2 regions of the Mycolicibacterium aichiense genome follow, and region 2 is predicted to be linked to the other one. Evidence: predicted binding sites of a transcription regulator. Region 2 holds the regulator's gene; the other holds the start of a gene.
What was found. Region 2 encodes LexA, which represses DNA repair genes until DNA is damaged. Its sites were predicted from a motif close to CGAACANNTGTTCG; they were not measured.

Region 1 (15,492 bases), 1.8 Mb from region 2:
GCCGAGCGCGCTCTGGCCAAGGCCGGAATGACAATCGGCGACATCGATCTCTGGGAGATCAACGAGGCGTTCGCCGCAGTGCCGCTCAAGACGATTCGCGATCTGCGCCTGGATCCGGAACGGGTCAACGTCAACGGCGGAGCGATCGCGCTCGGACATCCGATCGGGGCAACCGGGGCCATGTTGATCGGCACAGTGCTCGACGAGTTGGAACGTCGCGACCGCACCACCGGCGTGGTCACCATGTGTACCGGCGGCGGAATGGGTACGGCGACCGTCATCGAGCGGGTGTGATGACCGAGACCCTCGAGCTCGAGACGCCGGCGCCCGGCGTCCTTCTGATCCGGCTCAATCGCCCGAAGCAACTCAACGCGATCAACGAGGTCATGCGCGACGAGCTTGCGCTCACCGTGGCTGCGGCGGGGCGGGACCAGTCGGTACATGCGGTGGTGATCACCGGTGCCGGTCGCGGCTTCTGTTCGGGGATCGACATCCGTCACTTCGGCCCGGGCATGCTCGATGCCAACGCCCCCGCCATCGACCGGCTGCGCTTCCAGGAGGCGATGGCGGGTCTGGTGCGCGCGGTCGCCGACCTGCCGCAACCGGTGATCGCGGCGGTCAACGGAGCGTGCGTGGGCGCAGGATTGGCGCTGAGCTTGGCCGCCGATATCCGGATCTGTTCCACCGCAGCCACATTCGGCAACGCTGCGATCCTGCTCGGACTGTCGGGCGCGGAGATGGGGATGAGCTATCACCTGCCCCGGATCGTCGGGGCGGGGGTGGCCGCGGACTGGATGCTCACCGGCCGCACCGTGCCTGCTGAGGAAGCGGACCGTCGCGGGCTGGTCAGCCACCTGGTGGAGCCCGAGGAGCTGGTCGAGCGATCCGTGGATATCGCCCGTCGGGTCGCCGAACTGGCGCCGTTCGGAGTTCAGCTGACAAAGCGTGCGCTGCAGGTCAACATCGCCGCCGCGGGGCTGGGCCCGGCGCTGGAGCTGGAGAACCGCAATCAGGTTCTCAGCCACGCGACCGATGACGCGGCCGACCGCCGATCCACCTGGTCGTAATCGGAAGGGACGAAACACATGTCATGGGACTTCTCCACCGATCCGGATTGGGCTGATCAACTGAAGTGGGTCGAGGAATTCGTCCGCTCGGAGTGCGAGCCGATCGACTACATCGTCTCCGAATCGCATGACCTCACCGACCCGGTACGCCAGGCGTTGATTCCGCCGCTGCAGCAGATCGTCAAAGACCGCGGCTTATGGGCCACTCACCTGGGCCCGCATCTCGGCGGCCCGGGCTACGGGCAGGTGAAATTGGCGCTGCTCAATGAGATCTTAGGCCGGTCCGAGTGCGCGCCAATCGTTTTCGGTTCGCAGGCGCCGGACTCGGGCAACAGTGAGATCCTCGCGCACTACGGCACGCCGGAGCTCAAGGAGCGTTATCTCGAGCCGCTCCTGGACAACCGCATCATCTCCTGCTTCTCGATGACCGAACCTCAGGGTGGCGCCGATCCCAAGATCTTCGAGACCACCGCTGTGCAAGACGGCGACCATTGGGTCATCAACGGCGAGAAGTGGTATTCGTCGTTCGCGTCCAAAGCGTCGTTCATCATCGTGATGGCGATGACCGACCCCGATGCCGCGCCGTACGACCGGTATTCGATGTTCGTGCTGCCCGGCGGCACCCCCGGGATCAACGTGCTGCGCGATGTCGGGCTGGGTTACCAGCCGCTCGGGGGCGGCGGCCGCGAGGGCTACGTGCGGTACGAGAACGTGCGTGTCCCCGCCGACCACATGCTTGGCCCGCGCGGTGGTGCGTTCGTGGTGGCGCAAACCCGGTTGGGTGGCGGTCGAATTCACCACGCGATGCGGACCGTCGGCCTGGTGCGGCGGATATTCGACATGATCTGCGAGCGGGAAGTGTCGCGCTACACGCAGGGCAGCGTGCTGGCGGACAAGCAGATGGTGCAGGAGATGGTCGCCGACTCCTGGATGGAGATCGAGGCGTTCCGGCTGCTGACTTTGCAGACCGCGTGGAAGATCGACCAGTACAACGACTACAAGGCGGTACGGGCCGATATCTCGGCCGTCAAGGCGATGATGCAGAAGGTGTTGCACGACGTCTCGGCGCGCGCACTGCAGATTCACGGTTCGCTGGGTACCAGCCACGAGATGCCGTTCGTGCAATACCTGACCGAGTCGTTCGTGCTGGGGCTCGCCGACGGGCCGACCGAGGTGCACAAGGTGACCTTGGCCCGGCTGCTGCTGAAGAACCGCGAACCGGCGCCGGATCTGTTTCCCTCCGAACACCTCTTGCGATTGCGAGCCGCCGCCGAAGAGAAGTTCGCCGACCGGCTGGCCGGCATTCCGCGCGGCTAGTCCTTTTCGGCGTCCTTGGCAAGCAGGCGTTCTGGGTGGTGGTAGGTGTTGGTGCCTGCGGTGAGTGGGAGTTGTGGTGGGGGGATCCATTCGGTGTTGCCGTTGGCGAGTTTTCGGGTTTTCCAGCCGTGGTCGAGGAGTCGGTGATCGGCCGGGCAGGCCAGGGTGAGGGTGTCGATGTTGGTCAGCCCGCCCTGGGCCCATTCGTCGACGTGGTGGACCTCGGTGAGATAGCCCGGTGCGTCACATCCCGGGCGGGTGCAACCGCGTTCCTTGCTGTGCAGCATGATCCGCTGATCAGCCGATGCCACCCGTTTGGTGCGGCCCAGCCATAACGCCTGCCCGCGCATCCCGTCGAACAGGGCCAGGTAGTGGTAGGCGTGGCTGGCCATCCGGATGACGTCGGGGATGGGTAGCAGGGTTCCGGTGGCGGTGACCGCGTGCCCGGTCTTGGCCTGCAGGTCCTGCAGGGTGGCCGAGACGATCACCGTGACGGGTAACCCGTTGTGCTGACCGAGTTTCGGATCCCCGAGCTGACCGCGCACCAGTGCGGTCAACGCGTCATGTTGGCGTTGGGCGTGGCTGCGCAGGTCGCGGTCGGCCACATCCTCGGATGGGGTGAGGGTGGGGGTCTGGTCGGCGGGGTTGCACACCCCGGGTGCGGCGAACTTGGTGAACCACCCATCGAGCAGCGCCCGCAACTCCGGCGTGGCGATCAGCCGGCCCACACTCATCCCGTCGACTTGTTGCCCACCGCACCAGACGAAGCCGCGTTTGCGGGCGCGGTCGTCATCGGAGAACGTCCCGTCCGGGTTGAGGTGCAGCGCCAACCGGTGGGCGATCTTGTCCAACTGATCGGGCCGCATCGTTTGGGCGTGCTCGGCCAGTGTGCGTTCGGCCCTCTCGACCTCCACCGTCGGGACATGATCGGGCAAGTCACGGAAGAATTTCTGGATCACCTTCAGATGCTCGCCATCCAACTGCCCGTCGTGCCAGGCCTTGGAGGTCTCGGGCAGCAGCGGCGGCAGCGGCTCACCGGTCAACGCCCGCCGCGGCGCCACCTGCTCGGCATCCCGCATGCGGCGTTTGGCCTCCCGCGGACTGATCCGCAACACATCGGCCAGGGTGATCGGTACCGGCGGGCAGCCCTCGACCTGCTCCAACCGCCCCACCACCGCGTGCGACACTGCGACCTGCCGGCGTCGCGCGGTCTCCAACCGCTGCAGAACCCTGAACCGATCCGGCGGTGACAACCCCTCGAGATCGACTGCGGCCAACGCCTCGACGACATCGTCGAGCGCCTCCAACACGCCGTCGATCAAACCCATACATCGAACATTAGTGCGAACCACCGACAAAAACCCGACGCCAAAGCCGACCTGTGGATGAAGTCAGAACTGTGGAAAACTCTGCCCTGCTTCGTCGTTCGTGCCTCAAGCCAGGTAATGGGCCGCTCGGTTGAGTAAGCCGGGCAGGGCCTCGGCCATCGCCTCCAACGAGGGGTCGGCTGTCATCCGGCGCCGGTTGTGTTTGACGATCAGCGACCAGGTGGCCGTCGACTTGAAACAGGCAAGCGCCTGGAACCACTCGAGGTCGGGTACGTGCCTTCCCACCGCATCCCGGTAATCGGCGACCAATTCGCGCACCGGCGGGGTCGTCCCGCGGTACGGGGTGGCTCGCCGATAGGTGTCCGGGTCGGAGTTGATCAGGAACCAGCCGACGTCGACACGCGGGTCGCCGACCGACCAGATCTCCCAGTCGATCACAGCGGTGATGCCCTGCTCGTCGGCCAGCAGGTTGCCCAATCGAAAGTCGCCGTGCACGATAGCCGGCGCGATCGGGGGCGGGGTCGCGACGTGCAATGCGTGCGCAACCTGTTGCCAACCGGGCGCGAGCGCCGGATCCACCGTTTCCAATGTGCGACACCATTTGTCGACCTCGGCAGCCGGGGCTATGACCGGTTCGCCGGTCAGGCCGAACTCGGCAGGTGACAGCCGGTGCAGCACACCCAGAGTGTGGGCGGCACGATGAAACCGCTCGGCGACCGCGGTCTCCGCACCGGCGTCGTCGGGGCCGAACAGCGGCTCCACCGACGTTCCGGGGGAGAACGACATCACGAACAGCGGTGGTATGTCCGGTGGTTCGCCCGCGTCGTCGAACAGGATCTCCGGCACCGGCACCGCCGTGCCCTGCAGGGCCTGGATGATTCTGGCCTGACGAAGAACATCACGGTGCGCGATGGGCGCGTGGCCGGGCGGGGCGACCTTCACCACGACACGACGATCGGCGAGGTCACCGGCGAAGGTCAGGCTCGAGGCCCCACCGGCCAACGGCCGCAGCCCGGAAATCCCCTGGGAGGCAAGGCGGTCCCGCAACTCGTCGAGGAGATCGCCGGTCAGCTCAGCGCGCCGATCTCGCGAAGAAATGTCTGGGTCTGCACGATGCGCCCGGTCACGGTCGACGGATCGCCGGTACACAGCTCCAACGCGGTCCTCGTGATCAGCTCGATGTCCTCGGTATCGGTCTTCGCGAGGTCCAGGCTGCCGGCCCCCGGAGTGGCGACAGGGTTGGTCGGCGCGGCGGCGTTCACGGCGATACCGTCGTCGTACAACTCGGCCGCAAGGCTTTTCGTCATCCGGTTCATCGCCGCCTTGACCGTGCCGTAGATCCCGAACCCGGCGGTGCGGTCGAACTCGGAGAACGGCGGTCCCGGGGGCAGATCGCCGCCAACCGAGGTGAGGTTGAGCACCCACCCGCGGCCGCGCTCCCGCATGGCCGGGATGGCGAGCTGCGTCAGGTGCAGCGGTGCAACGACGTGCATCTCCAGCATCAACCGGACCCGCCGCTCGGGGAATCCGTCCAGCGGGCGCAGGAAGGTGACCGCGGCGTTGTTGACGACGATGTCCGGGGCGCCGACCTGAGCAACGGTCTCGGCGAACAACCGCTCGCGGTCCGCGGAGTCGGACAGGTCCGCGGCGATGGTGACGGCGGTGCCGCCGGCGTCGACGATCTCCTGCTGGGTCTGTACCAGTGAGCCGTCGTACTTCGGATCGGGTTCGGCGGTGCGGGCGGTCAGCACCACGGTGGCGCCCTCGGCGGCCAGTCGCTGCGCTATCGCCTTGCCGAGGCCCCGGCTACTGCCGGTCACCAATGCGACCTTGCCTGTGCACCGTCCTGACACGTCGGCTCCTCTCACGACTATCCGAGAACCGGTTCTCCGAAAGCGAGAATCACGTTACCCTGCACCTCGGCGCGACGGACGCGAAAGGTCGAATCATGGTCGAGTGGCACCTGTACATCCCGCAAAGCCGAATGGGCATCGACGATTTGGTGCTGCGAGCCCAGACGGCCGAAGCAAGCGGTTTCGACGGGGTGGCCTTCCTCGATCATCTCGAGACGCCGATGGCACCGGCCAGCCCGATTTGGGAAGCGATGACGACGGCGACCTGGGTGGCCGCCCGAACCGAGCGCCTGCGGATCGGTCACCTGGTGCTCTGCGATCCCTTCCGTGCGCCCGCGGTGTTGGCCAAGCAGGCCGTCACACTTGCCGAGGCATCGGGCGGACGATTCGATTTGGGCCTGGGCTCCGGGTCCATGCCCGACGAGCTGGCCAAGTTCGGATTCGGCACCGCGACAGGAAAGCAGCGGGTAGCCGCTCTCGAGCAGACCCTCATCGCGCTGAAGGGGTACTGGGCCGGTGACGACGCCCAGCAGCCCCAACCGAGCAGGCCGATCCCGCTGCTGCTCGGCGGTCGCGGACCCCGGATGCTGGAGCTGGTACGCCAGTACGCCGACTGGTGGAACCTGCCCGCCACCTACGTCCAGGAGTTGCCGAAACTGTTGCCCGCCATCGGCGCGGCGCGCGCCTCAGTCCAGCAGATGGTCGGGTTCATCGGCCGCAACGCCGACGGCGACGAGGTGGCTGACAAGAGCCGCCGACGCTGGGGACATCTCGGTCCCGGTCTGGTCTGTGGCCGTGCCGACGAACTCATCGCGTACTTCGCCCGACTGCGTGACCAAGGGGCGCAACGGTTTTACATTTGGTTTGCCGATTTCGGTGCACCCGAGTCGATCGCCGAGTTCGGCGAAACGGTGATCGCGGCCTTCCCGAACTGAGCGTCCCTAGTCGCCCGCACCGGCCAGGACTTCGGGGCCGTACTTACCTGCGATGAAGTTCCACGGGTCGGCGTACCGGCCGCGGCCTTCCTGGCGGCGTTGCGCGGCCAGCACCAGTCGCATCACGGGCCTGATAACAGGTCCCGCCAGTCCCAGGACTGTCTTCAGTGCGCCGCTTTGCGATCCGGCCACCCAGGCTACGGTCTCGGGCCAGGGGTGTTCTTGAAAGTCCAGCAACGCTTGGGATTCCGTCGTGTCATACCACCCGGTGAAGCTCCAGCCCCGCTCGTCGTCGGGGTCGCCGGGAAGACTGGCACCGGCCCCGAGCCGGCCGAGTCCCATCGCGGACATCATGTCGTCTTCGACGTCGCGATGCGTGTGCAGGTGGGTTTCATCGCCGCCGATCAACAGTACCTTGCCGTCGATGGCCTTGGTGCGGTCGACCCCGTTGGCGAAGGCCAACGCGACGTCGCGGGCGTCGACGGTGTGCAACCGGTTGTCGCCGGGAGTTGCTCGCATCAGAACCAGGTAGTCACTGTTCATCGAGCCTGCGGCGTCGGGGGAGATGACACCGGCCAGACGCAACATCGCATGCGGCAGGCCGCTATCGGTGATCACCTTCTCGGCCAGCACCTTGTCCTCGCCGTACTGGTCGATGGGATTCACTGGTGTCGTCGGAGTGATCAGTTCGGGGTAGCGATAAGGGTTTCGGGACCCGTACACCGACGCACTGGATGCATAGATGATCGTCGGTGGTTCGGGCAGTGCGGCGGCGGCCCACACCAGGTTGGTGGTACCGCCGACATTGACCCGGCGAGCCAGTTTCGGATTGCGGTATGAGGCCGGTGCCAGCATCGCGGCCAGGTGGACGATCGCGGTAGGAGGGTGGTCACCAAGCATTTCGCTCACCGCATCGGCGTCGGTCAGGTCGGCGTACACCGGCAGGAATGCTCCGGGGTGTCGCCCGGCGGCCAGCCGGGCCGCGACCGTCCGGGACGTCTCGGTCGGCAGGTCGGTGGCGACGACGGTGTACCCGCGGTTCACGAGGATTTCGGTGCAACGCCAGCCGACTTGACCGAATGCCCCGGTGACCAGAACTGTGCGTTGTGACATCAGACCATGCCTCGCTTTCGTGCCAGCCGCGCCGCGGAATCACGCAGGCGTGGCGAAATCCGAATGGAGAATAGGGGATTGAATACGTCCTCGCGCAGCCTGGTCAGGGTGGAAGTCTTGATCCGCCACTGTCCGCCGGACTTCTCGTAGGTCTCGTGATAGTGGCCGTACCCCGCGAGGTTGACGCCGGGGGCAAGGCGCACAACGTCGTTCAGCGCCCAGATTCCTGTGGCGGTGGACGGCGAGGTCAGCTCGATCTCCGGAGCGTGAACCTGATGCACGGTGGGTTGAGAGGGCTTGCCCAGAGTCTTCTTGATGAACTCGACCATGTTGTCGGCGCCGGTGATGAGCACACCGCCGGATGGGGTGGTGTCACTGACGAAGTCGTCGGTGAAGACGTCCCGCCAGCCAGCCCAGTCTTTGGTGTCGAGCAGGCGGCAATATCGGGCTTTGAGCTTCTTGATCTCTTCGATATCCATTGCCGCGTCGGTCACCGGCACAGGCTAGCGAACAGCGGCTGCGCCGGCGAGGAACTCACGCGGCAACGCCCGATGTGATAGATCGCGCCGTAAACTCTCGCGAATGGCAAAGGCGTCGTCGGATGCGCAGCGGCGGGGCGGACGGCCGACGCAGGCCGAGGCCGCGGCTCTGCACCTTCGGATCCGGGAAGCGGCGGTGCGGACGTTTCTCGAGAACGGCTACGACGCGACGACGATGGTCGCGATCGCCGAGGCCGCCGGAATCGCCAAACCGACGCTGTACGCTCGCTACCCCGACAAGCGCGCGGTGTTCCTCGACGTCATCCCGTGGGCGTTCAGCCGGGCGGTGCCGGTCGACACTGGCGATGCCGCCGACGAGCAGGATTTGCGTGCCGCCTTGGTAGCCATCGGCGAAGGTGCGCTGCGTCAAGCACTCGATCCGGACATCGTGCAGCTGCATCGAATCGCGCGCAACGAAGCACACCGCTTTCCCGAATTCGCGCTCAGCGCTGACTCTCTCGGCTGGGCGCGCCGCCAGCGGCAGGTGATGGATCTCCTTGCGCGCCATGCCGAGTCCGGTGCCATCGAGGTCGACGACATCGAGCTCGCGGCAGAGCATTTCCTGGCCATGGTCGAGGTGTTGCCCGCCCGGTTGGCCGATTTCGGCCTCTACCGCAGCCAGAAGGAAGAGCGCCGGCGTCTGCTGCACGCGGTCGATCTGTTCCTGCGCGGAGTCCTGCCCCGGTAACTATACGCCGGTGTATAGTTACCGGCCATGAGCCTGTCGGTTGTCGATATCGCACCGGCTATCGCCTCCGAAGTCCGGGCCACCAAGGCGGACTTGCTCAGCGGTGTGCATGCCGACAGTCTTCGTGACCTCCTCGAACGCCGTGGTGTGCTGGTGTTTCCGCAGATCGGTTTCAGCGACGCCGAACAGGTCGAATTCACCGAGACGCTGGGCACATTCGCGCCGGAACGCACTGGAGAGCAGGTCTACTCCGTCACCCTGGACACCAGCATCAACGAGCTGGCCGACTATCTGAAAGGCTCGCTGTACTGGCACATCGACGGGACGATGAACAGCGTGCCGATCCGCGCCTCGCTTCTGTCGAGCAAGGTCGTGTGCCCGGACGGCTCCGGCGACACCGAATTCGCCAATACCTACGCGGCCTACGACGCGCTGGAGGAAGCCGACAAGCACACGCTCGAATCGCTGCGGGTGATGCACTCGGCGTGGAACACGCTGTTCTACTACGAGCCCGAACCCAGCTACCCGACGCTGCGGGCGATGATGGCGATCGGCGACCGCGAACTTCCGCTGGTGTGGAATCACCGCTCTGGGCGCAAATCCCTGGTGCTGGGGTGCACGGCGCGCCACGTGGTGGACATGGACTTCCGCAAGAGCGTCGAACTGCTTGTCCGGTTACGGGATTGGGCCACCCGACCTGAGTTCGTCTACCGCCACCACTGGACGGTCGGCGACCTGGTCATCTGGGACAACACCGGAACCATGCACCGCGCCACGCCCTACGATCCGCAGTCCGGCAGGTTGTTGCACCGCACCAAGCTGGAAGGCGAGGAGCCGTTCGCCTGATGGACGTCCAGCCGGCCGCATTTCTGCGCACCACCCTTCCGTTGGATCTGTCCTGCCTCACCGACCTGGACAGTGGTCGGTACCACTCGATCTGGTTACCCGACCACATGGTCAGTTTCTGGCCGGATTCGTTGTGGACACCGGAATTCACCGACCTGGCCACCGTGTCACCGTCGCCGCACCGACATCTCGACGGCATGGCGGTCGCTGCCGCCGCGGCAGTGCTCACCACCACTGTGCCACTGGTCACCAGCGTGGTCGACACGGTCCGGCGCCATCCCGCACTACTTGCCCAGAGCGCCCTTACTATCGACCACCTGTCGCGCGGTCGGTTCATCTTGGGGCTCGGCAGTGGCGAGAACGAGAACATCGTGCCGTACGGCTTCGACTTCGCCAAGCCAGTGAGTCGCCTCGAGGAGGCGCTGAAAGTCATTCGGCTGCTGTGGGATAGCCCCGGTCCGGTCGACTTCCACGGCCAGTTCTACCGGCTGGAGCAGGCCCGCCTCGACACCGAGCCTTACGCGGGACGCGTGCCGCCGATCTGGATCGGTGCCAGCGGCCCGCGCATGCTCGAGATCGTCGGCCGGTACGCCGACGGTTGGTGGCCGGCCGGCGCATGGACCCCTGATCACTATGCGGAGATGTTGCGCGCGGTGCGCCAGTCCGCCGACCGAGCGGGCCGGGACCCGATGGCGATCACCCCGTGTTTCGTGCAGGTGTGCCTGATCGGTGAGGACGACGCCGCCATCGAGCGGATCGTCCGGGCGCCGCTGGTGGCCAGCTTTCTGCTGCAGGTATCGGCACCGGTGTTGCGCCGCTTCGGATTCGACCATCCGATGGGGGAGGACTGGGCCGGCTTTCACGACATCAATCCGGCCACCCTCACCCGGGAGCGCATCATCGATTTCCTTGCCCGTGTCGATCCCGAGGCAATCCTCGCTTTGGTCCCGCACGGTACCCCGAAACAGGTCGCACGGACCATCAAGTCGTATGTCGACGCCGGACTTCGGGTTCCCAAGATCCTGGACTACAGCACGATGGCAGGTCTGGAATTCAGCGCGGCATCGGCGGCCAACGTACGTCGGACCGAAGATGAGCTGCTGATCCTGTGTGGAGGACGGCCATGACCGATCGACTGGATGCCGCCGATCTGCTCACCCGCGCGCGGGCCGAGACCGGCTGCGACGACTTCGGCGATCCGAGCCTGCCGGAGCGGTTCACCCTGGCCGTCGATCACCTCAACGGTGTCGGCTTGGACGCCAACGGAATTGCCGAGGCCGAGCGTGTCTGCCACTGGCTGTTGACGTCGCGACTGGAACTGATCGCGGACCGGAGCCGTTATCCGATCGCCGACGAGGTGATCGACCGGCCGATGTTCGTCACAGGCGAGCCACGCTCGGGCACCACATTGATGCACGCCCTGATGTCGGTGGACCCGCACGGCCGTGCGCTTCGCTTCTGGGAAGTGATGTACCCATCGCCGCCGCCGGGCCTCGCCGCAGCGGACGATCCGCGCCGGGACAAGGCCGATGCCGACTGGCGTGAGATCAACACCACGATGCCCAAATGGCTGCACAGCCATCCGTACAACGACATGCTCGGTGACGGACTTCCGGAAGACGAACGCACCTGGGCGTACGACTTCCGGGTGATGACACCGACCGCATGGTGGCGGGTGCCGATGCCGACGCTGGTCGGCGGACTCCCGACGGATCCGGCCGCGCAGTACCGGCTGCACAAGGCGATGTTGCAACAGTGCCAATACCACCGGCCACGCAAATACTGGGTGCTGAAGGGTTTCCACGGCTTCCGTCTGGAGGCATTCTTCGACACCTACCCGGACGCGAATCTGCTCTGGCTGCACCGTGATCCGGTACAGGTCGCCGCATCGCGCACCATGATGATGGCCGACATCCTCGAGGGCATCATCGGGCCCGTCGATCTCCAGGCCGCCGCAAAGATGCATCTCGAACTGACCCGGGCCAGCATCAGGAACACGATGAGCGCGCCACTGGTCGACGATCCGCGCATCATGCACATCCCGTACCTCGATTTCATCGCAGACCCGATCGCGACCGTACGGACCTACTACGCCTTCTGCGGTCGTGATCTCAGCGGCGGGGCTGAGTCGGCCATGCGCACCTACCTGGCCGAGAACCGTGGCGACCGCTATGGCAAATTCCGCTACTCCACATCGCTGCTGACCGACATCGGGGAGAACCTGGACGATCTACACGCCGAGTTCGCACCGTTCCGGGAGCGCTTCGGAGTTCCGATCGAAAAGCGGGACTGAGCCCGGGATGCACGAGCAGCTATCCGTCCATGACGTCACCTTCCTGGGGTCGAGTCCGGCTGAACTGCAACGCCATTGGACGCAACTCGGTGTGCGGTGTCTTAGTGTCATCGACACCGAGCTGCTTGACCCCGACTTCCAGCGAGTCGTCGGATCTGGTGACTATCTGGTGCAGGCGGTCTGCCACGTCTTCGGTTCCGGCCTAGTCCCGATTGACCGGCGGACGGCCGGCGCCGCCCGCAGCGCACTATCTCGGCTGATCGACGTCGCCGCATCCGTCGATGCCCGCTGCATCTACCTGCTTACCGGCGGCCGTGGCGAGCTCAGCTGGTCGGAGGCCGCCGAGGCCTTCGGCACCGCGATCGAGCCGTGCCTGCACGAGGCCGCACAGGCCGGCATCAGCCTGGCCATCGAGAATGCCAACGCCGTGTACGCCGACATCCACATGGCGCACAGTCTGCGCGACACCATCACGCTTGCCGAATCGGCCGGACTCGACATCTGTATCGATCTGTTCCACTGCTGGGCCGAGGCCGACCTTGCGGGATTGCTGCGCAGGGCGCTTCCCCGGACGCGGTTGATCCAGCTGAGTGACTATGTGCTGGGCGACCGCGCGCTGCCTGCCCGGGCGGTACCGGGTGATGGCGCGATCCCGATCGAATCGTTTGTGGCCCAGGCGCTGGCCGAGGGCTATCGGTTCGGCTTCGACCTCGAGCTGCTGGGGCCGAGAATCGACGCAGAAGGACGGCTGCCGGCGGCGCAGCGGGCGTGTGATGCGGTCCGCGGGATGCTCGACCGGCTCGGCGGCTGAGGAGAGGGGGAGTCCGGTGGCGTTTGGCGATGGTCCGGAGGACAAGGCGCTCGATGATGCGTGGAGCGAGTTCTGCGATCGACTGAAGGCCGCCGGCCGGCAGTCGTTCAAGGACTTCAACGCCACCTCAGGGGCTCAGCGGACCGACGCGTTCCGTTTCCTCACCCAGAACCTGGGGCAGGCCTTCGACCTTGCGCTGGAAACCCGGGATTCGCGGTACCCGAGCATCCACGCCTTCTGCGGTCCGACCCGCAAACTCGGCGGCGATTGCGCGGATTTCACCTATCAGCAGGCGTGGATTGACGGTGAGTCGATCTATCGAGTCACCGGAACACGAGGTACCGCGCGATTTTTCAACGTCACCGTACAGGGCGCGCGCCCGGCCGGCCCGCACGTCCTGCACGAGCCGTTCGGCGATGTGCCGGAGGCCAATGTGTTCGGCCACCAACTGCATGTCGAACCGGACGGCACGTTCGAGCTGTACATCGGCGGGCCCGAGCGTGGCCTGAACTGGTTACCGACCACACCTGCCACCCGGAAGCTGTTCATTCGACAGGGTTTTGACAGCTGGGATGAGCGACCCGGTGTGCTGCGTATTGAGCGCGTCGACATGGCCGCACCCAGGCCGGTCCCGACTGCGACCGCAATGGTCGACGCGATGGGATGGGCCGGCGATTTCGTCACAGGCCTGATGACCAGCTGGCCCGAATTTCCATTCACCTACGGCGGAGTCGACAACGAGCACCCGAATCGGTTTCCGGAAACGGAAGCCACCGAGGCCGACGCCAAGCGCGGCCGCGTCGCTGCGAACATGTACTGGGAACTGGGCCCCGACGAGGCGCTGATCGTCGAGTTCGACGCGCACGAGGGTCTCTGGATGATCACCAATATGGGCACATTTTTCACCAGCATGGACTTCCTCTACCGTCCCGTCAGCTACACCCCGAGCCGCGCGTCTGTGGACGACGACGGCAAGATCCGGCTGGTTCTCGCCCACGACGACCCCGGCGTGCAGAACTGGGTCGACACCCAGGGGTTCGAGCGCGGCAACCTCACCTACCGTCACATGCTCGGGGGAGAGCCCGCCGTCCTGTCCACTCGCGTGGTCGCCCGCACCGAACTCGGCGATGCGCTGCCGCCGGAGACCAAGCGCATCAACGCTTATGAGCGCACCGCGCAGATGTGGGAACGGTTCACCGCAGTGCGCGCCAGGTTCCCGCTCTGATGCCGGCGCTACTTCCCGCGGTTCATCACCCGGTCGGCAGCTTCCCAGTGCTCGTCGGACACCCACAGTTCGGCGAACGCGTCGATGGCTTCGGCCGGGGTGACGCCGCCGATCACCTTCTTGATACGACCGGCCGGCCGGTCGGCCAACGACCTTGCCAGCGTTCGCCATTCGTCGTCGAACGAATCTCGCGGAACCACCCTATCGATCAGGCCCCACCGCTGCGCCTCAGCGGCAGTGAGTACCGTGCCGGACCCGGCGAGCAGCAAGGCTTTGCCGTTGCCGACGAGTGCCGCCAGCCGCTCGGCGCCGCCCCAGGCCGGCATGATCGCCAACGAAACCTGGTTGAAGCCGATCTTGATGTCGTCGGCGGCGATCCGGATGTCGGCGGCGACGGCGACTTCGGCTCCGCCGCCGAGGGCATGCCCGTTGAGTGCGGCGATGACGGGGGCGGGGAAACCGGCGATGCGGTCGCAGATCGCGCGCATGCGGGCAGCCATCGCGGCGGCCTCGTCGGTGGTGCGCAGCGCGCTCAGTTCCTTGAGGTCACCGCCGGACACGAATGCCCGGTCGCCGCCGCCGCGAATGACCAAGGCCAGCGCGCCTGCCGCCGCGTCGAGCGCCTCCTCGAGTTCACCCATGGTCGACAGTGCGATCGCGTTACGGGCGTGCGGACGGTCGATCGTGAGGACTGCAAGGCCGTCGCTCGTCTCCAGATCGACCATGTTTGCGTTCTCCAATTCCGGTATTGGCATTCTCGATGACGGAGAATAGCATCGCCAAGCGGAGGTGCTGCAGTTGAGGAATATCCCGGTTGAGCTGAGCAAACGCTACATCGAGGAAGGCTGGTGGACGCCGGATACTCTCGGTGAGCTGCTGGCCAAGGGTCTGGCGGCCAACCCCGACACCGGGTTCTGGGTGCACTCCGCGGTACGGCCGTTCAGTGGGACCTTCCGCGACGTGGAGATCCTTGCGCGCCGGCTGGCGGCCGGGTTGCGGTCCCGCGGGGTCGGCCCCGGTGACGTCATCGCCTTCCAGCTGCCCAACTGGGTCGAGGCCGCGGTGACGTATTGGGCGACGTCGTTCCTGGGGGCTGTCGTCGTGCCGATCGTGCACTTCTACGGTCGCAAGGAATTGACCCACATCATCGGCACGGCACGGCCCAAGGTCTTCATCACCACCGAGCACTTCGGACACATGACGTATCAGCCAGATCTGTGTGCCGAGATCCCGATCGTGGGCCTGGTGGGCGACAACTTCGATGACCTGCTGGCCGACGAACCGATGGACGGCGAGCTGCACACCGATCCGGCAGGCCCGGCGCTGATCGCGTTCACCTCCGGAACAACCCGCGATCCCAAGGGCGTGATCCACAGCCATCAAACGCTGGGGTTCGAGACTCGGCAGCTGCTGGAGAACTATGCGCCCGACCGCGGCAGACAGATCACCGCGACGCCCGTCGGCCACTTCATCGGTA
Region 2 (15,492 bases):
CGGTGGCGTTGGCCTGGAATTCGGTGTCGCGCTCGGCATTCACCGCGTTGCGCGCGGCGAAGAAGGTGTCCTGGGCCGCCTTGAACCGATGCCACAGGGTGTCGTCGACGTCCTTGGCTGCCCGGCCGGCCGCCTTCCACTCGGCGAGCAGATCGCGGAACGCCGCCGCCGTCGCCGACCAGTCGGTTGAGCCGGACAGCTCCTCGGCGCGCACACACAACTGTTCCTTGGCCTGCCTGGCGCCGGCGCGTTCCCGGTCCAGGTCGGCGAAGTGCGAGCCGCGGCGCCGGTTGAACGTTTCGCGAGCCGCCGAGTAGCGCTTCCACAGTGCATCGTCGGTCTTGCGGTCCAGGCCGGTGATGGTGCGCCACTCGTCGAGGATCGCGCGCAGCCGGTCGCCGGCCGCCTTCCACTGGGTGGAGCTCGTCGCCAGTTCCTCGGCTTCGGCGGCCAGCGCCTCCTTGCGCGCGGTCTGCTCGGCCCGGTGTTGGTCGCGCCGGGCCCGATCGGCCGCGGCGGTTTCCTCGGCATGGTCCCGGATCGCGGCCAGTCGTGCGGCCAGTGCGTCGAGGTCACCGAGAACGCTTGCGGTGGACAGGGTTTCAGCCAGAGCAGCAGCCGCCGCCTTGATCTTGCGGGCATCGCCGGTGCCGGAGGCCAGCCGGGTCTCCATCAGCGTGACTTCGGTGGCGAGATCTTCGAAGCGCCTGCCGAAGTGGGCGAAGGCCGCCTCGGTGTCGCCGGCCTGCCACGAGCCGATGGTGCGTTCGCCGTCCGAGGTGATCAGCCAGACCGTGCCGTCGTCATCGACGCGGCCGAACCGGTGCGGGTCGCTCGATGGCGGCAGCACGACCGGGGCAGTGGGCGGATGGGGTTTGGGGACGGGTCGCGGCGGTCCCGGTCGGGGAGCCGGCTTCGGGGCGCCGCCGGCGCTGGGTTGGTCGATCGTCATGGACTCGCCTCACCTACCCTCCGCGCGGTGTTCCCGCGCATCTGCCGCGCGACGCGGCGCCACTGCTACACGGCGACGACCGTCGTCGCGGCCGCCGTCCTGGTTCGTATTGAACCAGGTCGATGACACCTGTGCGTCCGGGTTGGTCGGTCTGAGGTTGCGGACCACGGCAATCGGCGGGCACGCTGACTGCCCGAGCACGAGGAGATCAGTGATGCACAGGTCGGACATCGCCACCCTGTTCGCCCTCGGTGCCGCGCTGTTGATCGCCATCGGGGACGTCATCCAGCAACGTTCTGCCCACGACGTCACCGACGAGCAGGTCGGTCCCATCGCGCTGTTCCTGCACTTGCTCAGGGACAAGACCTGGTGGCTGGGCAGCCTGGTGGCCGCCGGCGGATTCGGGCTGCAGGCCGCCGCACTGGGGTTCGGCTCGGTCCTTCTGGTGCAGGCGCTGATCGTGACGTCCCTGCTGTTCGCGTTGCCGCTCAGTGCGCGCTTCGCCGGACGACGGATCACCCGCTACCAGTGGATCTGGGCGGTGCTGCTGGCCGCGGCCGTTGCCGTGATCGTCACGGTCGGCGACCCGTCGAAGGGGCAGGCGCGGGCCGGGGTCGACATGTGGAGCTGGGTGGCCGCCACGCTCGGTCCGCTGCTGCTGCTGTGTTTGTTGGGCTCGAGGGTGTTTCGCGGCAAACCGGTGGCGGCGGTGTTGCTGGGTGTGGTGGCGGGATCGTTGTGGGGGTTGTTCGCGGTACTGATGAAGGGAGTCGTCGACGAACTCGATGACGGGATCGTTGCGGTGCTGAAGCTTCCCGAGTTGTACGTGTGGGCGGTGGTGGCGATCGCGGCGACGGCGATTCAGCAGGCATCGTTCCGGGCCGGGTCGATGGCCGCGTCGCTTCCGGCGGTCACGGTCAGCGAGCCAATGGTCGCCTCCGTTCTCGGCGTCGCCATCCTCGGGGAGATGTTGCGGCCCGGCCGGTCCGGGTGGGCGTTTCTGGTGATCGCCGTCGTGGTGATGATCGCGGCCACCGTCGAGCTGGCCCGCACGGAGGCCGCGCCGGTGCCCGATCCCGCCGGGCCGGTGCCAAGCTGACGGCCACTAGCGTGGGAGGCGTGCTGTCCGCCGTTGTCCTGACACCCTCGGCGCCCGTCCTGGTGCCCGAACTGGCCGGTGCGGCCGCCGCCGAGGTCGCCGAGTTCCGTGACGCCGCGCTGGCGGCGGCCGCCGCGCTGCCCGATCGCTGGGTCGCCATCGGCGCCGGCGCGGCCGATCAGACTATCGCCCCCGACACTCGCGGCACCTTCGCCGGCTACGGGGTGGACGTTCCCGTCGCGCTGTCCCCGGATGCGCCCGCCGGGGTCAGTGAGTTGCCGCTGTGCGCGCTGTTCACCGGGTGGCTGCGGGGGCAGGCCAACCCCGCGGCCCGAGCACAGGTCCGGGTGTACGACACCGATCACGACGCCGACCGGGCCCTGGAGTTCGGCCGGCTGCTGCGCGCCGAGATCGACGCCACCGACGAACCGGTTGGTGTCCTGGTGGTCGCCGACGGCGCCAACACGCTGACCCCGCCCGCGCCCGGCGGCTACGACCCCGACGCGGCAGCCGTGCAAGCCACGCTCGACGACGCGCTGGCCGCGGGTGACAGTGCTGCGCTCTCGGGGCTCCCCGGCGGCATCGTCGGTCGGGTCGCCTACCAGGTGCTGGCCGGGCTGGTGGGGGCCGGGCCGCGGGAGGCCACCGAGCTGGTGCGTGGCGCACCGTACGGGGTGGGGTACTTCGTCGGTACGTGGCGTCCATGACGAGACCGATCGCGGTCATCGGGCCGACGGGCACCGGGAAGTCGGCACTGGCGCTGGACGTGGCCGAACGGCTCGGTGGCGAGATCGTCAACGCCGATGCCATGCAGCAGTACCGCGGCATGGACATCGGCACCGCCAAGCTCACCGTCGCCGAACGGCGCGGCATCGCACACCACCAGCTCGACGTCCTCGACGTGAGGCAGACCGCGACGGTTGCGCGCTACCAGGAAGCCGCCGCCGCCGACGTCGAGGCCGTGGCGTCGCGCGGAGTGCTGCCCGTCATCGTGGGCGGCTCGATGCTCTACATCCAGTCGCTGCTCGACGATTGGGCATTCCCGGCCACCGACCCCGAGGTGCGGGCCCGCTGGGAACACCAGCTCGCCGAGATCGGGGTGGCCGCACTGCACGCCGAGCTGGGCCGCCGCGATCCGGCCGCCGCCGAGTCGATCCTGGCCACCGACGGCCGCCGGATCGTGCGTGCGCTGGAGGTGGTCGAACTGACCGGCCAGCCGTTCGCGGCGTCGGCGCCGAAGATCGGCGCACCGCGCTGGGATACGGTGATCATTGGATTGGACTGGGACACAAGCATTCTCGACGATCGACTGGCGCGGCGCACCGACCTCATGTTCGAGACCGGCCTGGTTGATGAGGTGCGCGTGCTGCTCGACGCCGGCCTGCGGCAGGGCGTGACCGCCGCCCGGGCACTCGGATACGCCCAGGTGCTCGACGCGCTGGATGCCGGCGCAGCGGATGAGGATCTGGCCCAGGCACGCGAGCTGACCTTCATCGGCACCCGGCGTTATGTGCGCCGGCAGCGGTCGTGGTTTCGCCGCGACCATCGCATCCATTGGCTCGACGGTGCCGCCCCCGACCTCGCCGAACAGGTGATCGCCCGGTGGCGGGACGTATCCTGATCAGGTGATCTCCGCATGATCTTCTCGAAGGGGCACGGCACCGAGAACGACTTCGTGCTGCTGCCCGACCTGCCCGCGCAGCTGGAGCTGGCGCCCGCCGCCGTGGCTGCGCTGTGCGACCGGCGCCGGGGGCTTGGCGCCGACGGGGTGCTGCGGGTCACCACCGCCGGGGCCGTCGTCGATGCCGGCGTGTTGGACCGGCTGCCCGAAGGTGTGGACAGCGGTGACTGGTACATGGACTACCGCAACGCCGACGGTTCCATCGCCCAGATGTGCGGTAACGGGGTCCGGGTGTTCGCGCACTACCTGAGGGCCAGCGGCCTGGAGCAGAGCGACGAGTTCGTGGTCGGCACGCTGGCCGGGCCGCGCCCGGTGGTGGTGCACCGCGCCGATGCTCTGGCGGCTGAGGTCACCGTCGACATGGGCAAGGTCAACCTGCTCGGCACCGGGACCGCCACCGTCGGCGGCAGGCACTTCACCGGCGTCGGCGTCGACGTCGGGAATCCGCACCTGGCCTGCCTGGATCCCGACCTCACCGAAAAAGCCCTGGCCGACCTGGACGTTGCCGCGCCGGTGCTGTTCGACCGCGGTCAGTTCCCGGACGGTGTGAACGTCGAGGTGCTGACGATCGCCCGCGATGGAGCGGTCAGCATGCGGGTACACGAACGGGGTGTCGGCGAAACGCGCTCCTGCGGAACCGGAACGGTCGCCGCTGCGGTCGCGGCCCTGGCCCACCTCAATCTGTCGACCGGCACGCTGCGCGTCCGCATCCCGGGCGGCGAGGTCACCGTCGAGGTCAGTCACACGTCGAGCTCGTTGCGGGGCCCGTCGGTCCTCGTCGCGCACGGCGAACTCGCCGACGACTGGTGGGCGGCCCAACTCTGACGGCACGTTATTCAGGTGCACGACGTTGGACTCCCGTGGCACCATCGATTACCGCTTATGACAGAAACGCCTATGACAAAAGCTGACGCTCCCGATCCCAGCCTCGGCGAGCTCGCGCTCGAAGACCGCGCCGCACTCAAGCGCGTCGCCGGGCTGTCCACCGAACTCACCGACATCACCGAGGTCGAGTACCGCCAGCTGCGGCTGGAACGGGTCGTCCTGGTGGGGGTGTGGACCGAGGGCACCGCCGCCGACTCCGAAGCCAGCCTCGCCGAACTGGCCGCGCTGGCCGAAACCGCGGGTTCCGAGGTGCTCGAAGGGCTGATCCAGCGCCGCGACAAGCCCGACCCGTCCACCTACATCGGGTCCGGCAAGGCTCAGGAGCTGCGCGAGGTCGTGATCGCGACCGGCGCCGACACCGTGATCTGCGACGGCGAGCTCAGTCCCGCCCAGCTCAACGCACTGGAGAAAGTGGTCAAGGTCAAGGTCATCGACCGGACCGCACTGATCCTCGACATCTTCGCCCAACACGCCACCAGCCGGGAAGGCAAGGCGCAGGTGGCCTACGCGCAGATGGAGTACATGCTGCCGCGGCTACGTGGCTGGGGTGAATCGATGTCCCGCCAGGGCGGCGGCGCCGGCGGCAGCGGCGGCGGCGTGGGTACCCGCGGCCCGGGTGAGACCAAGATCGAGACCGACCGGCGCCGCATCCGCGAACGGATGTCCAAGCTGCGCCGCGAGATCAAGGACATGAAGCAGATCCGCGACACGCAGCGCAGCCGCCGCCTGCACAGCGACACCGCGTCGATCGCGATCGTCGGCTACACCAACGCCGGCAAGTCCAGTCTTCTCAACGCGCTGACCGGTGCCGGTGTCCTGGTGCAGAACGCGTTGTTCGCCACCCTCGAACCCACCACTCGCCGAGGCGAATTCGACGACGGGCGGCCGTTCGTGCTGACCGACACCGTCGGCTTCGTCCGGCACCTGCCGACCCAGCTGGTCGAGGCGTTCCGCTCCACCCTGGAAGAAGTGCTCGACGCCGATCTGCTGGTGCATGTCGTCGACGGATCCGACAGCAATCCGCTGGCGCAGATCGAGGCAGTACGTCAGGTCATCCGCGAAGTGCAGAACGACCACCACGCGCCGCCCGCCCCGGAGTTGTTGGTGGTCAACAAGATCGACGCGGCGGACGACCTGATGCTGGCACAGCTGCGTCGCGCGCTGCCCGGCGCGGTCTTCGTCTCGGCGCACACCGGTGAGGGAGTGCCGCGGCTGCGCGCCCGCCTCGGTGAGCTCGTCGAGCCGCGGGAGATCACCGTCGACGTGACGATCCCGTATGACCGGGGCGATCTGGTCGCGCGGTTGCACAGCGACGGGCACGTCGATGCGGTCGAGCACACCGAAGCGGGCACCCGCCTCAAAGCCCGGGTGCCCGCCGCGCTGGCCGCAGGCCTGCGCGAGTTCAGCAGTTAGGCGGCGTCTTTCGCCGAGCTGCCCTGCCCGGAAGCTCTTGCCGCCGCTGGCTTTCCGCTTTTACCGATGCCCGGTTTCGCCGGCTTGCCGGAGCTCTTGACCTCGTTACCGGTCGTGGGCTGGTCGGACTTGGCCGTGCGGCTGGGCTTCGACGATGCCTTGCGTTGCACCGGCTTGGACACGGTTTCGGCGGCTGCCTTCTCGGTGGCGGGCGCGGTGGTGGTTGCAGCTGCCAGTGTGCTCACCGGGGTCGACGCCGGTACGGACGGTGCCGCGGGGACCGCCACGCCGAGGTCACCGAGTGCATCGTGGATACCCTGGACGGCAGCCTTGGCGAGGTCCACGCTCAGCGTGACCGGGTTGATCGGCGTGAAGATGGTGAAGGGTGTCGGCTGCCCGTAATTGCTTCGGTCGTAACCGGTTTCGATCAGCACGCGGGTGACCGGTGAGATCAGGTCGACGAACGGCTTGATGATCGCGGTGGTGCCGGTCGCGGCGCCGATGTCCAGCAGCGGCTGCATGATCGGCAGTGTCTTGGCCGGAATCGTGATGTAGAGCGTGTCGTTGTAGGTCTGGCAGTTCTTCGGGCTCTGTGAGCAGTTCATCGCGGTCTCGAGCTCAGGGATGGTGTACCCGTAGGGCAACGCCGTCGACGGGTCGGTTCCTTTGGGCGCCAGGTACGTTCCATGCACGTACCAGAATCCGGCAAGCGCGTTCAGGTCGGCCAGCAGGTTGAGCGGATTGGCCGGGAAGTCGGCGACGCCGTCGTACTGGAAGGCGATGTCTGTGGTGTTCACCGCCGGCAGCACCGTGGTGTCGGTGGGCGCGGGCTGACCGAACGTGGCGTCCAGGACCGGCACCGTGCCCAGCCACGCCAGGCGCTCGAACAGGCCGCCGTTCGGACGTTGCGGGTCACCGATGAAGACGAAGGAATACTGCTGCGGAATGACACCGCCGTTGGCGTCGGCCAGCTGACGCTTGACGAGGTTGGAGACCGTCGCGCCCTGGGAGTAGCCGAAGATCACGACGTCACCGCCCGGATCGGCGGTGTTGGCGGCGTCGATCTGGTCGTTGAGGCTCTGCACACCGCTGGCCACCGAGACGTTCCACTTCGCGCCGTTGAGACCGCCCCAGCCCGCGAATGGGAAAGGCCAGAACTGTGCGATGTAGGGGACCGGCTCGGGCGTGCAGACTGTCGCGCAGGCAGGGGCAAGCGGCTGGATGTAGTAGTTCACTGCGTTCTGCATGTAGTTAGTGCCAGGCGGCGGCACCGAGGGGTTGGGCGTGCCGGTACCGGGAACAATCAGCGCCACCGCCGCCAGGCTGATCGCTGCGGTGATCGTGCTGGTGATCGCGAGAACGATGGCGGCGAGCGTGGCCAGGACGGCCACCATCGCCGAGCGCGCGGCGGCGCGGAGGTTTTTACGCATCAGCAAACTTTCTTTAGCGATATCGAGATTGCTGCGATCATGACATGAGCGGACTTACGCCGGGAGTGGAATGTGAGAAAAAGCTGAGAAAACCGGCTATCGGATCACCGGCGGTCGGTGCGCCTGTACCGGCGGAAGCGGACCGGCGAACTTTTCGACCTGCACCAGCACCGCGGCGCCGGTGCAGCCGCGGGCCAGCGACGAGGTGCCCACGTCGTCGGTCAGCACGTTGGGGTTGCCGTGAACGCACAGCGAATCCGGGTCCGAGGGATCGAGCGGGTCGTACCACGCTCCGGTCGACAGCTGCACCACCTGCGGCCGCAGCGCCTCGTCGATGACCACCCCGGCCAGGCACGCTCCGCGGTCGTTGAACACCCGCACCACCTCGCCACCGGACAGGCCGCGCTGCGCGGCGTCGAAGGGATGCATCCGGATGGGTTCGCGGCCCTGGACTTTCGCATTCTGGCTGACCGCACCGCCGTCGAGCTGGCCGTGCAGCCGGGTCGCCGGCTGGTTGGCGATCAGGTGAAGCGGAAAGCGTTGGGCGCGTTCGCCACCCAGCCATTCGACGGGTTCATACCAGCGGGGGTGACCGGCGCAGTCCGGATACTCGAAGCCCGCGATATCGTCGGAGAAGATCTCGATCTTGCCGCTCGGGGTGGCCAATGCGTGCCCCTGCGGATCGGCGCGGAAATCGGCCAGCAGAGTCAGTCCGGTCTCCACCGGGAGCCGCAGCACCCCGTCGGCCCAGAACTGATCGAAGTCGGGGACCGCGAAATCGATTTCGGCCGACCACTTTTCGTACAGGTGCTGCAACCACTGGCGGGCGGTGCGGCCCGAAGTGAACTGCTCGCCGAAGCCCAGCCGCTCGGCGAGCGCGGCGAAGGTGGTGTAGTCGTCGCGGGACTGGGCGTAGGGCGGCGCCAGCGCGGGCATCGCCACCAGCAGGGGGTCGTTTCGCGACCCGGAGTAGTCGTCACGTTCGAACGCGGTGGTGGACGGCACGACGATATCGGCGTGCCGGGCCATCGGCGTCCAGTACGGCTCGTGCACCACCACGGTGTCGACGCGACCCAGCGCGCGACGCAGCCGGGGCAGGTTCTGGTGATGGTGAAACGGATTGCCGCCGGCCCAGTACACGCATCTGATGTCGGGGTAGGTCAGGGTGCGGCCGTTGTAGGTGAACGTCTCACCGGGGTGCAGCAGCATGTCGCTGACCGCCGCGACCGGGATGAACGTGCGGACCGGGTTGAGCCCCTGTGGCAGCGACGGCAGTCGGTGCCGCAGCGGCGGCAAACCGGGTTCGTTCATCGAGCCGTACCCGTGGCCGAATCCGCCTCCGGGAAGGCCGATCTGGCCGAGCATTGCCGCCAGCGTCAGCCCCATCCACGGCGCCTGCTCGCCGTGCCGGACGCGTTGCAGCGACCAACTGACGGTGACGATCGTGCGTCGGCTGGCCATCCGGGTGGCCAGCTCGGTGAGCACCGCGGCGTCGATGCCGCAGATCTGGGCCGCCCACTGCGGCGATTTCGGCACACCGTCGTCGGCGCCGAGAAGATACCGCTCGAACCGGTCGTAGCCGGTGCAGTAGGTGTCGAGGAAGTGCCGGTCGGCGAGGTTCGCGGTGGCCAGCACGTAGGCAAGGGCCAGCATGATCGCCACGTCGGTACCGGGGACGGCGGGCAGCCACTCGCACTCGCCGTCGACGTCGCTGCGCAGCGGGCTGATCGAGACGATCTGGCCGCCGTTGGCCCGGAACCGGTGCAGCGCATCGCGGGCCGGGTGGTCCGTCGTGCCGCCGTGGTTGATCCCGGTGTTCTTCAGATTCACCCCGCCGAAGCAGACCATCAGCTCCGTGTGCTCGACGATGACGTTCCATTCGGTGGACCGCTTGAACAGGTCGTCGTGAGTACCGACCACCCGCGGCATGATCACGCCGGTGGCGCCCAGGCTGTAGGAGTGCCGCGAAAACGTATATCCGCCAAGTAGTTTCAGGAATCGGTGCACCTGGCTCTGGGCGTGGTGGAACCGGCCCGCGCTGGCCCAACCGTACGACCCGCCGTAGATGGCCTGGTTGCCGTAGGTGTCGACCACCCGGCGCAGTTCGCCGGCGAGAAGCTCGGTCAGTTCATCCCAGTCCACGGCGACGAACTCGTCGGCGCCGCGGGCGCTGCTGGGCCCGGGCCCGTCGCGCAGCCAGCCGCGGCGGATCGCGGGTGTGGCGATGCGCGAGGAATGTCGTAGCGATCCGGGCAGGTTGCCGAGCAGGGGCGACGGGTCGGCGTCGCCGGGAAATGGAGTGACCGAGATGATGTCGCCGTCGGCGACCTCGGCGCGAAACGCTCCCCAGTGGGCGAGGCTGCTGCGGGCGTCGGGCACCCCGCGAGTCTAGGCCGCGGCGCTTCCACCAGTGACTTTGGCGAATCCGGCGGATGCCGCGCAGGCCCACCGTGATGACCAACCATCCGGTTGGTTATCCTCGTCTGCAAACCCACAGCAACGTCCGGAGGGAAGTCATGGCTGTCGAGAAGAACGCAACCGTCAAGTACGAGCGGACCTTGTTCGAGCCCGAGCACGAACTGTTCCGCGAGGCCTACCGGTCGTTCCTCGAGCGGCATGTCGCGCCGTTCCACGACCAGTGGGAGAAGGACAAGATCGTCGATCGCGGCGTCTGGCTGGAGGCCGGCAAGCAGGGCTTCCTCGGAATGGCAGTGCCGGAGGAGTTCGGCGGCGGCGGCAACGCGGACTTCCGCTACAACGTCATCCTGACCGAAGAGACCGCGGCGGCCCGCTACAGCGGGCTCGGGTTCGGCCTGCACAACGATGTCGTCGCCCCGTATCTGCTGGAGTTGACCACCGAGGAGCAGAAGCAGCGCTGGCTGCCCAAGTTCTGCAGCGGCGAGTACATCACCGCGATCGCGATGACCGAGCCCGGCACCGGTAGCGACCTGCAGGGCATCAAGACCCGCGCGGTCAAGCAAGGTGATCACTACGTGCTCAACGGCTCGAAGACGTTCATCACCAACGGCATCAACTCCGATCTGGTGATCGTGGTCGCCCAGACCGACCCCGAGAAGGGCGCCCTGGGCTTCTCGCTGCTGGTCGTCGAGCGCGGGATGGAGGGCTTCGAGCGTGGCCGCCACCTGGACAAGATCGGCCTGGACGCGCAGGACACGGCCGAACTGTCCTTCACCGACGTCAAGGTCCCGGTCGAGAACCTGCTCGGTGAAGAGGGCCAGGGCTTCATCTACTTGATGCAGAACCTGCCGCAGGAGCGCCTGAACATCGCGGTGATGGCCGCTGCTGCCATGGAAAGCGTCCTCGAGCAGACCCTGCAGTACACCAAGGAGCGCAAGGCGTTCGGCAAGCCGATCGGTAGCCAGCAGAACAGCCGCTTCCTGCTGGCCGAGTTGGCCACCGAAGCGACCGCCATCCGCATCATGGTCGACGAGTTCATCCGGCTGCACCTCGACGGCAAGCTGAGCGCCGAGCAGGCCTCGATGGCCAAGTGGTACGCGGCCGAGAAGCAGGTTCATCTCGTCGACCGCTGCCTGCAGTTGCACGGTGGTTACGGCTACATGCGCGAATATCCGGTGGCCAAGGCCTACCTGGATGCGCGTGTGCAGACGATCTACGGCGGTACCACCGAGATCATGAAAGAGATCATCGGCCGCAGCCTGGGCGTCTGACCCCGCAAGCGGGGCTGAACTGCGGGTTTGGTACCCCGTCACTCGGCTGCCGAAGCGGCGGGCGCTTGTCATGCGCCCCGGCTTGTCCTGGGGATTTCGGGTGTTTTCCCCCGTCAACGCGTCGGTTATCTCGTAGAAACGCCGCGTGTCGTGAGGTGCTGAAGCACAGTTGACGCGGAGGATGAGGGGAAGCATCTTGACCGACACTGCGGGGAGAGTGCATGACCAGGCTTGGAAGTCGTCTCAGTAGAGGCGTCGGGCGGATGGCGCTCGTCGTCTTGGCGACGGCTGCGGCCGCGCTGCTGTGGGCGCCCGGGGCGATCGCTAGCCCCGAAACGGACGCGAGCGACGCCATCAATCAGGCGTGGGAGACCGCAGGCGGCGATGGTTCTCCGGTGGGCACCAAGGACGGCGATGTCTATGCCGTCGGCGACGGATTCGCCCAGAACTTCAGCGGCGGCAAGATCTTCTTCACCCCGGCCACCGGGGCCCACCTGCTCTTCGGGGCGGTCCTGGACAAGTACCAGGCGCTCGGCGGGGCGGCCGACAGCGATCTCGGATTCCCCACCATCGACGCGGTCGCGGGTCTGGTGGGGCCGGACAGCCAGGTCAGCACGTTCAGCGCTAGCGACAAGCCGGCGATCTTCTGGACCCCCGCCACCGGCGCATGGGTGGTACGCGGCGCGATCAACGCGGCGTGGGACAAGCTCGGCGGCTCGGCCGGCACGATGGGCGTCCCCACCGAGGACGAGACCTTCAACGGCACGGTGATCAGCCAGAAGTTCACCGGCGGCGAGATCTCCTACGACACGGCCGCGAAGACGTTCACCACCGTCCCGCCCGAGCTCGCAGGCAACCTGGCCGGTGTCGAGGTGCCCAGCGACCCGACGACGGCGATCAACCAGGCCTGGCGTGCGGCCGGGGGCCTTGCGGGACCGCTCGGGGCCCGCCAAGGGGACCAGCAGGTCATCGGCACTGACGGCGCCGCTCAGGACTACGCGGGCGGCAAGATCTTCTACTCGCCGGCCACCGGCGCGCACGCGGTGACGGGCGCGATCCTGGCCAAGTACGAGGCCCAGGGCGGCCCGACCGGCGACCTGGGCCTGCCGACCGGAACCGAAGCCGACGGCGGCGCGCCCAACAGCCGGGTCAGCGCCTTCAGCGCGGCCGACAAACCGGTGATTTTCTGGACGCCCGACAACGGTGCGATCGTGGTGCGCGGCGCGATCAACGCCGCCTGGACCAAGCTGGGCGGGGCCACCGGCAAGCTGGGTGTGCCGACCGGTGAGCAGAGCGTCAACGGCGACACCGTGACGCAGAAGTTCAGCGGCGGCGAGATCTCCTGGAACAAGGCCAGCAACACGTTCACGACCAAACCGCCGGAGCTCGCCGGTTCACTGTCCGGTGTTCAGGTTCCGGCCGCCGGGCCGCAAGCCGGCCCGGCGGGAACAAAGTCCGGCAGCGGTTTCACCTTCCACTGGTGGTGGCTGCTGATCATCGTCCCGGTCCTGTTGCTGCTCGCCGTGATCGGTCTGGGTGTGCTCTGGCTGCAGCGCCGCCGCAGCGGCGCCGACGAGATCGACGACGACTTCGAGGACTCGGACTACGACGACGACGATCACTGGCCCAGTGAGGTCGCCGGCGAGGCCGACGCCGCGGCCGCCTCGCGCTTCTCGACCTATCCCGACGGCGCTGTGCCGGTGGTGGCCGCTGCGCCGGGCTTCGGCTGGGCGCCCGAGGAAGACGACAAGTCGCAGCCCGGGCCTGAGGACGTGTTCGACGGCGATCAGGACTCCATCGACACCACACCGACCCGCATTCCAGCGGAGGCTGCCGAAACCGGCGGGTATGAGGCCGAGGACGCCGACGAGGTACCCGCGGAGCTCGAGTACGCCGAAGTCGAGGAGATCGACCACGACGAATCGAGCGATTCGGGCCGCCATGCGGCGGTGAATCTCGGCGAGTCGCAATCGATGTGGCGACTCGACATGGGGGAGATCGGTACGCCGCGACGCCGCCGCGCCGCCGAACCCGAGGCGGCGCCGGAGCCCGAGCCGGTGCCGGACGAAATCCTCGAGTCCGACGTCGTCGACATCGAGGAAGAAGACTCCACGCAGCCGGCGGAAGTCCTGCAGTCCGATGTGCATTCCGAGGCCGCAGCCAATCGCCCGGCGATCCACCTTCCGCTCTCGGACCCCTATCAGGCGCCCGAAGGCTATGTGGTCAAGGCCAATACGCATTCAGGGCTGTACTACACCCCGGATTCGGCGCTCTACGACCACACCGTGCCCGAAGTGTGGTTCGCCAGTGAGGAACTCGCGCAGGCGAACGGATTCCACAAGGCGGAGTGAGGCTTTCGCCCCCGTCCGCTAGACCTTGCGGAGAACGGTCACGACCTTGCCGAGGATCGCGGCGTCGTTACCGGGAATGGGGTCGAACGCCGGGTTGTGCGGCATCAGCCAGACCTGGCCGCTGGTGCGCTTGAACGTCTTGACCGTGGCCTCGCCGTCGATCATCGCAGCGACGATGTCGCCGTTGTCGGCCACGTTCTGCTGACGGACCACGACCCAGTCGCCGTCGCAGATCGCCGCGTCGATCATGGATTCACCGACGACCTTGAGCAGGAACAGCGACCCGTCGCCGACCAGCTCGCGGGGGAGCGGGAACACGTCCTCGACAGCTTCCTCGGCGAGGATCGGGCCGCCAGCGGCGATGCGTCCGAGCACCGGCACGAAAGTCGGCTCGGGCAGCGCGTCCGAACCGGCGACCTCGGTGCGCACCGGGCTCACGGAATCGTCGGCTCCCCGCACGTCCACTGCACGCGGCCGGTTGGCATCGCGGCGCAGATAGCCCTTGCGCTCCAGTGTGCGTAGCTGGTGGGCGACCGAAGAGGTCGATGTGAGCCCGACTGCGTCGCCGATCTCACGGATGCTGGGGGGATAGCCGCGGCTGGTGACTGAGGCGCGGATCACGTCGAGGATGGTTCGCTGCCGCTCGGTCAGCCCGGATGTCTCACTGCGCTCGCTCATGAGGCCGAATCTAGCCGGGCCGGCGGCAAAATTCAAACATTTGTTCGACCGTGTCGCGATTCCGCCGGGTCGGCAGTCGGCGGGGCAGAACTTGTCGGTGGTCGGATTTATTCTTCGAACACGCTCGCTCACATGTTCGGTTTTCGAACGCATGATCGAGTATATTTCGAACACAAGAGCGAACCGGGGCGGCCCTGAAGGAAGGACACGGACGTGACAGTCATCGATGATCGACAGGTTTACATCTCGGCACCGGTGTACCGGCGGGCGGCCGGGGCGCCGGTTGCCCCTGCTCGGCGCCGCCCGGCCGGCGCTCGCGCCCGCGGGCCGCACCCGGCACGGCCGGCGATCACGCCGATGCAGTATCGCGGCACGGGTATTGCGTTCTCCCGGGCGCAGCACGCACGCCGGCCGGTCAGCACCGCGGTCACGATCGCGCTGGCCGGGGTGGCCGCGCTGATCACGCTGTGGCTCGGCATGGTCGGCCACTTCAGCGCCACCCCGGCTGCCACCGAGCAGATGCCGGACCAGCTCGCCGTCGTCCAGGTCCAGGCCGGGGAGACGCTGCAGCAACTGGCCGGACGGGTCGCGCCGGATGCACCCGCCGGACAGGTGGTGCAGCGCATCCGCGATTTGAACAAGCTCGAGTCGGCGTCGCTGGACGCCGGGCAGACGCTGATCGCGCCGATCGGCTGACGACCGTGCTGGCCGCAGCCGCTCCCGCGGACGGCGCGGGTAGGCTCTCAGTGGTTCGGCGTATCGGGCCACTGAGCGAAGGAGCGGTCATGCACTGTCCGTTCTGCCGCAACCCGGACTCCCGCGTTGTCGATTCCCGCGAGACCGATGAGGGCCAGGCAATCCGGCGTCGCCGCTCCTGTCCGGAGTGCGGCCGGAGGTTCACCACTGTGGAGACCGCGGTGCTGGCGGTCGTGAAGCGCAGCGGCGTCACCGAGCCGTTCAGCCGGGAAAAGGTCGTCAGCGGTGTTCGCCGCGCCTGCCAGGGCCGCGACGTCGATGACGACGCACTGAATCTGCTCGCCCAGCAAGTGGAGGACACGGTGCGTGCCGCCGGCTCGCCCGAGATCCCCAGCCACGAGGTCGGACTCGCCATTCTTGGACCGCTTCGTGAACTCGACGAGGTCGCCTATTTGCGATTCGCGTCGGTGTACCGCTCGTTCAGCTCGGCTGAGGACTTCGAGCGCGAGATCGAGGCGCTGCGCGCCCACCGCTCCGTCGGCACGTCCGGCTGAGGCAGGTCAATCCAGCTGTCGCACACCGTCGCTGACCACTCGGCCGGCGATCAGCACCCACCCC

Region 1: a site for LexA is predicted at 3,717-3,730, ahead of G6N32_RS18930 (HNH endonuclease signature motif containing protein). Genes of this name have one in related genera too.

What each region holds. Positions count from the first base shown of each region.
Region 1 is NZ_AP022561.1:3,900,047-3,915,538, reverse strand. It holds gene G6N32_RS18945 (acetyl-CoA C-acetyltransferase) at 1-294, shown strand, start outside; gene G6N32_RS18940 (enoyl-CoA hydratase/isomerase family protein) at 294-1,067, shown strand; gene G6N32_RS18935 (acyl-CoA dehydrogenase family protein) at 1,086-2,384, shown strand; gene G6N32_RS18930 (HNH endonuclease signature motif containing protein) at 2,381-3,712, opposite strand; gene G6N32_RS18925 (phosphotransferase family protein) at 3,818-4,759, opposite strand; gene G6N32_RS18920 (SDR family NAD(P)-dependent oxidoreductase) at 4,780-5,565, opposite strand; gene G6N32_RS18915 (LLM class flavin-dependent oxidoreductase) at 5,661-6,500, shown strand; gene G6N32_RS18910 (NAD-dependent epimerase/dehydratase family protein) at 6,507-7,613, opposite strand; gene G6N32_RS18905 (nuclear transport factor 2 family protein) at 7,613-8,092, opposite strand; gene G6N32_RS18900 (TetR/AcrR family transcriptional regulator) at 8,196-8,840, shown strand; gene G6N32_RS18895 (TauD/TfdA dioxygenase family protein) at 8,868-9,686, shown strand; gene G6N32_RS18890 (LLM class flavin-dependent oxidoreductase) at 9,686-10,813, shown strand; gene G6N32_RS18885 (sulfotransferase family protein) at 10,810-11,979, shown strand; gene G6N32_RS18880 (sugar phosphate isomerase/epimerase family protein) at 11,987-12,790, shown strand; gene G6N32_RS18875 (DUF1214 domain-containing protein) at 12,807-14,015, shown strand; gene G6N32_RS18870 (enoyl-CoA hydratase/isomerase family protein) at 14,024-14,740, opposite strand; gene G6N32_RS18865 (AMP-binding protein) at 14,814-15,492, shown strand, end outside.
Region 2 is NZ_AP022561.1:2,100,075-2,115,566, forward strand. It holds gene G6N32_RS10150 (DUF349 domain-containing protein) at 1-952, opposite strand, end outside; gene G6N32_RS10155 (DMT family transporter) at 1,167-2,051, shown strand; gene G6N32_RS10160 (class III extradiol ring-cleavage dioxygenase family protein) at 2,072-2,758, shown strand; gene miaA (tRNA (adenosine(37)-N6)-dimethylallyltransferase MiaA) at 2,755-3,672, shown strand; gene dapF (diaminopimelate epimerase) at 3,688-4,557, shown strand; gene hflX (GTPase HflX) at 4,630-6,030, shown strand; gene G6N32_RS10180 (PE-PPE domain-containing protein) at 6,027-7,460, opposite strand; gene G6N32_RS10185 (molybdopterin-dependent oxidoreductase) at 7,557-9,839, opposite strand; gene G6N32_RS10190 (acyl-CoA dehydrogenase family protein) at 9,977-11,149, shown strand; gene G6N32_RS10195 (LGFP repeat-containing protein) at 11,371-13,500, shown strand; gene lexA (transcriptional repressor LexA) at 13,519-14,178, opposite strand; gene G6N32_RS10205 (LysM peptidoglycan-binding domain-containing protein) at 14,392-14,874, shown strand; gene nrdR (transcriptional regulator NrdR) at 14,964-15,428, shown strand; gene G6N32_RS10215 (PhzF family protein) at 15,435-15,492, opposite strand, start outside.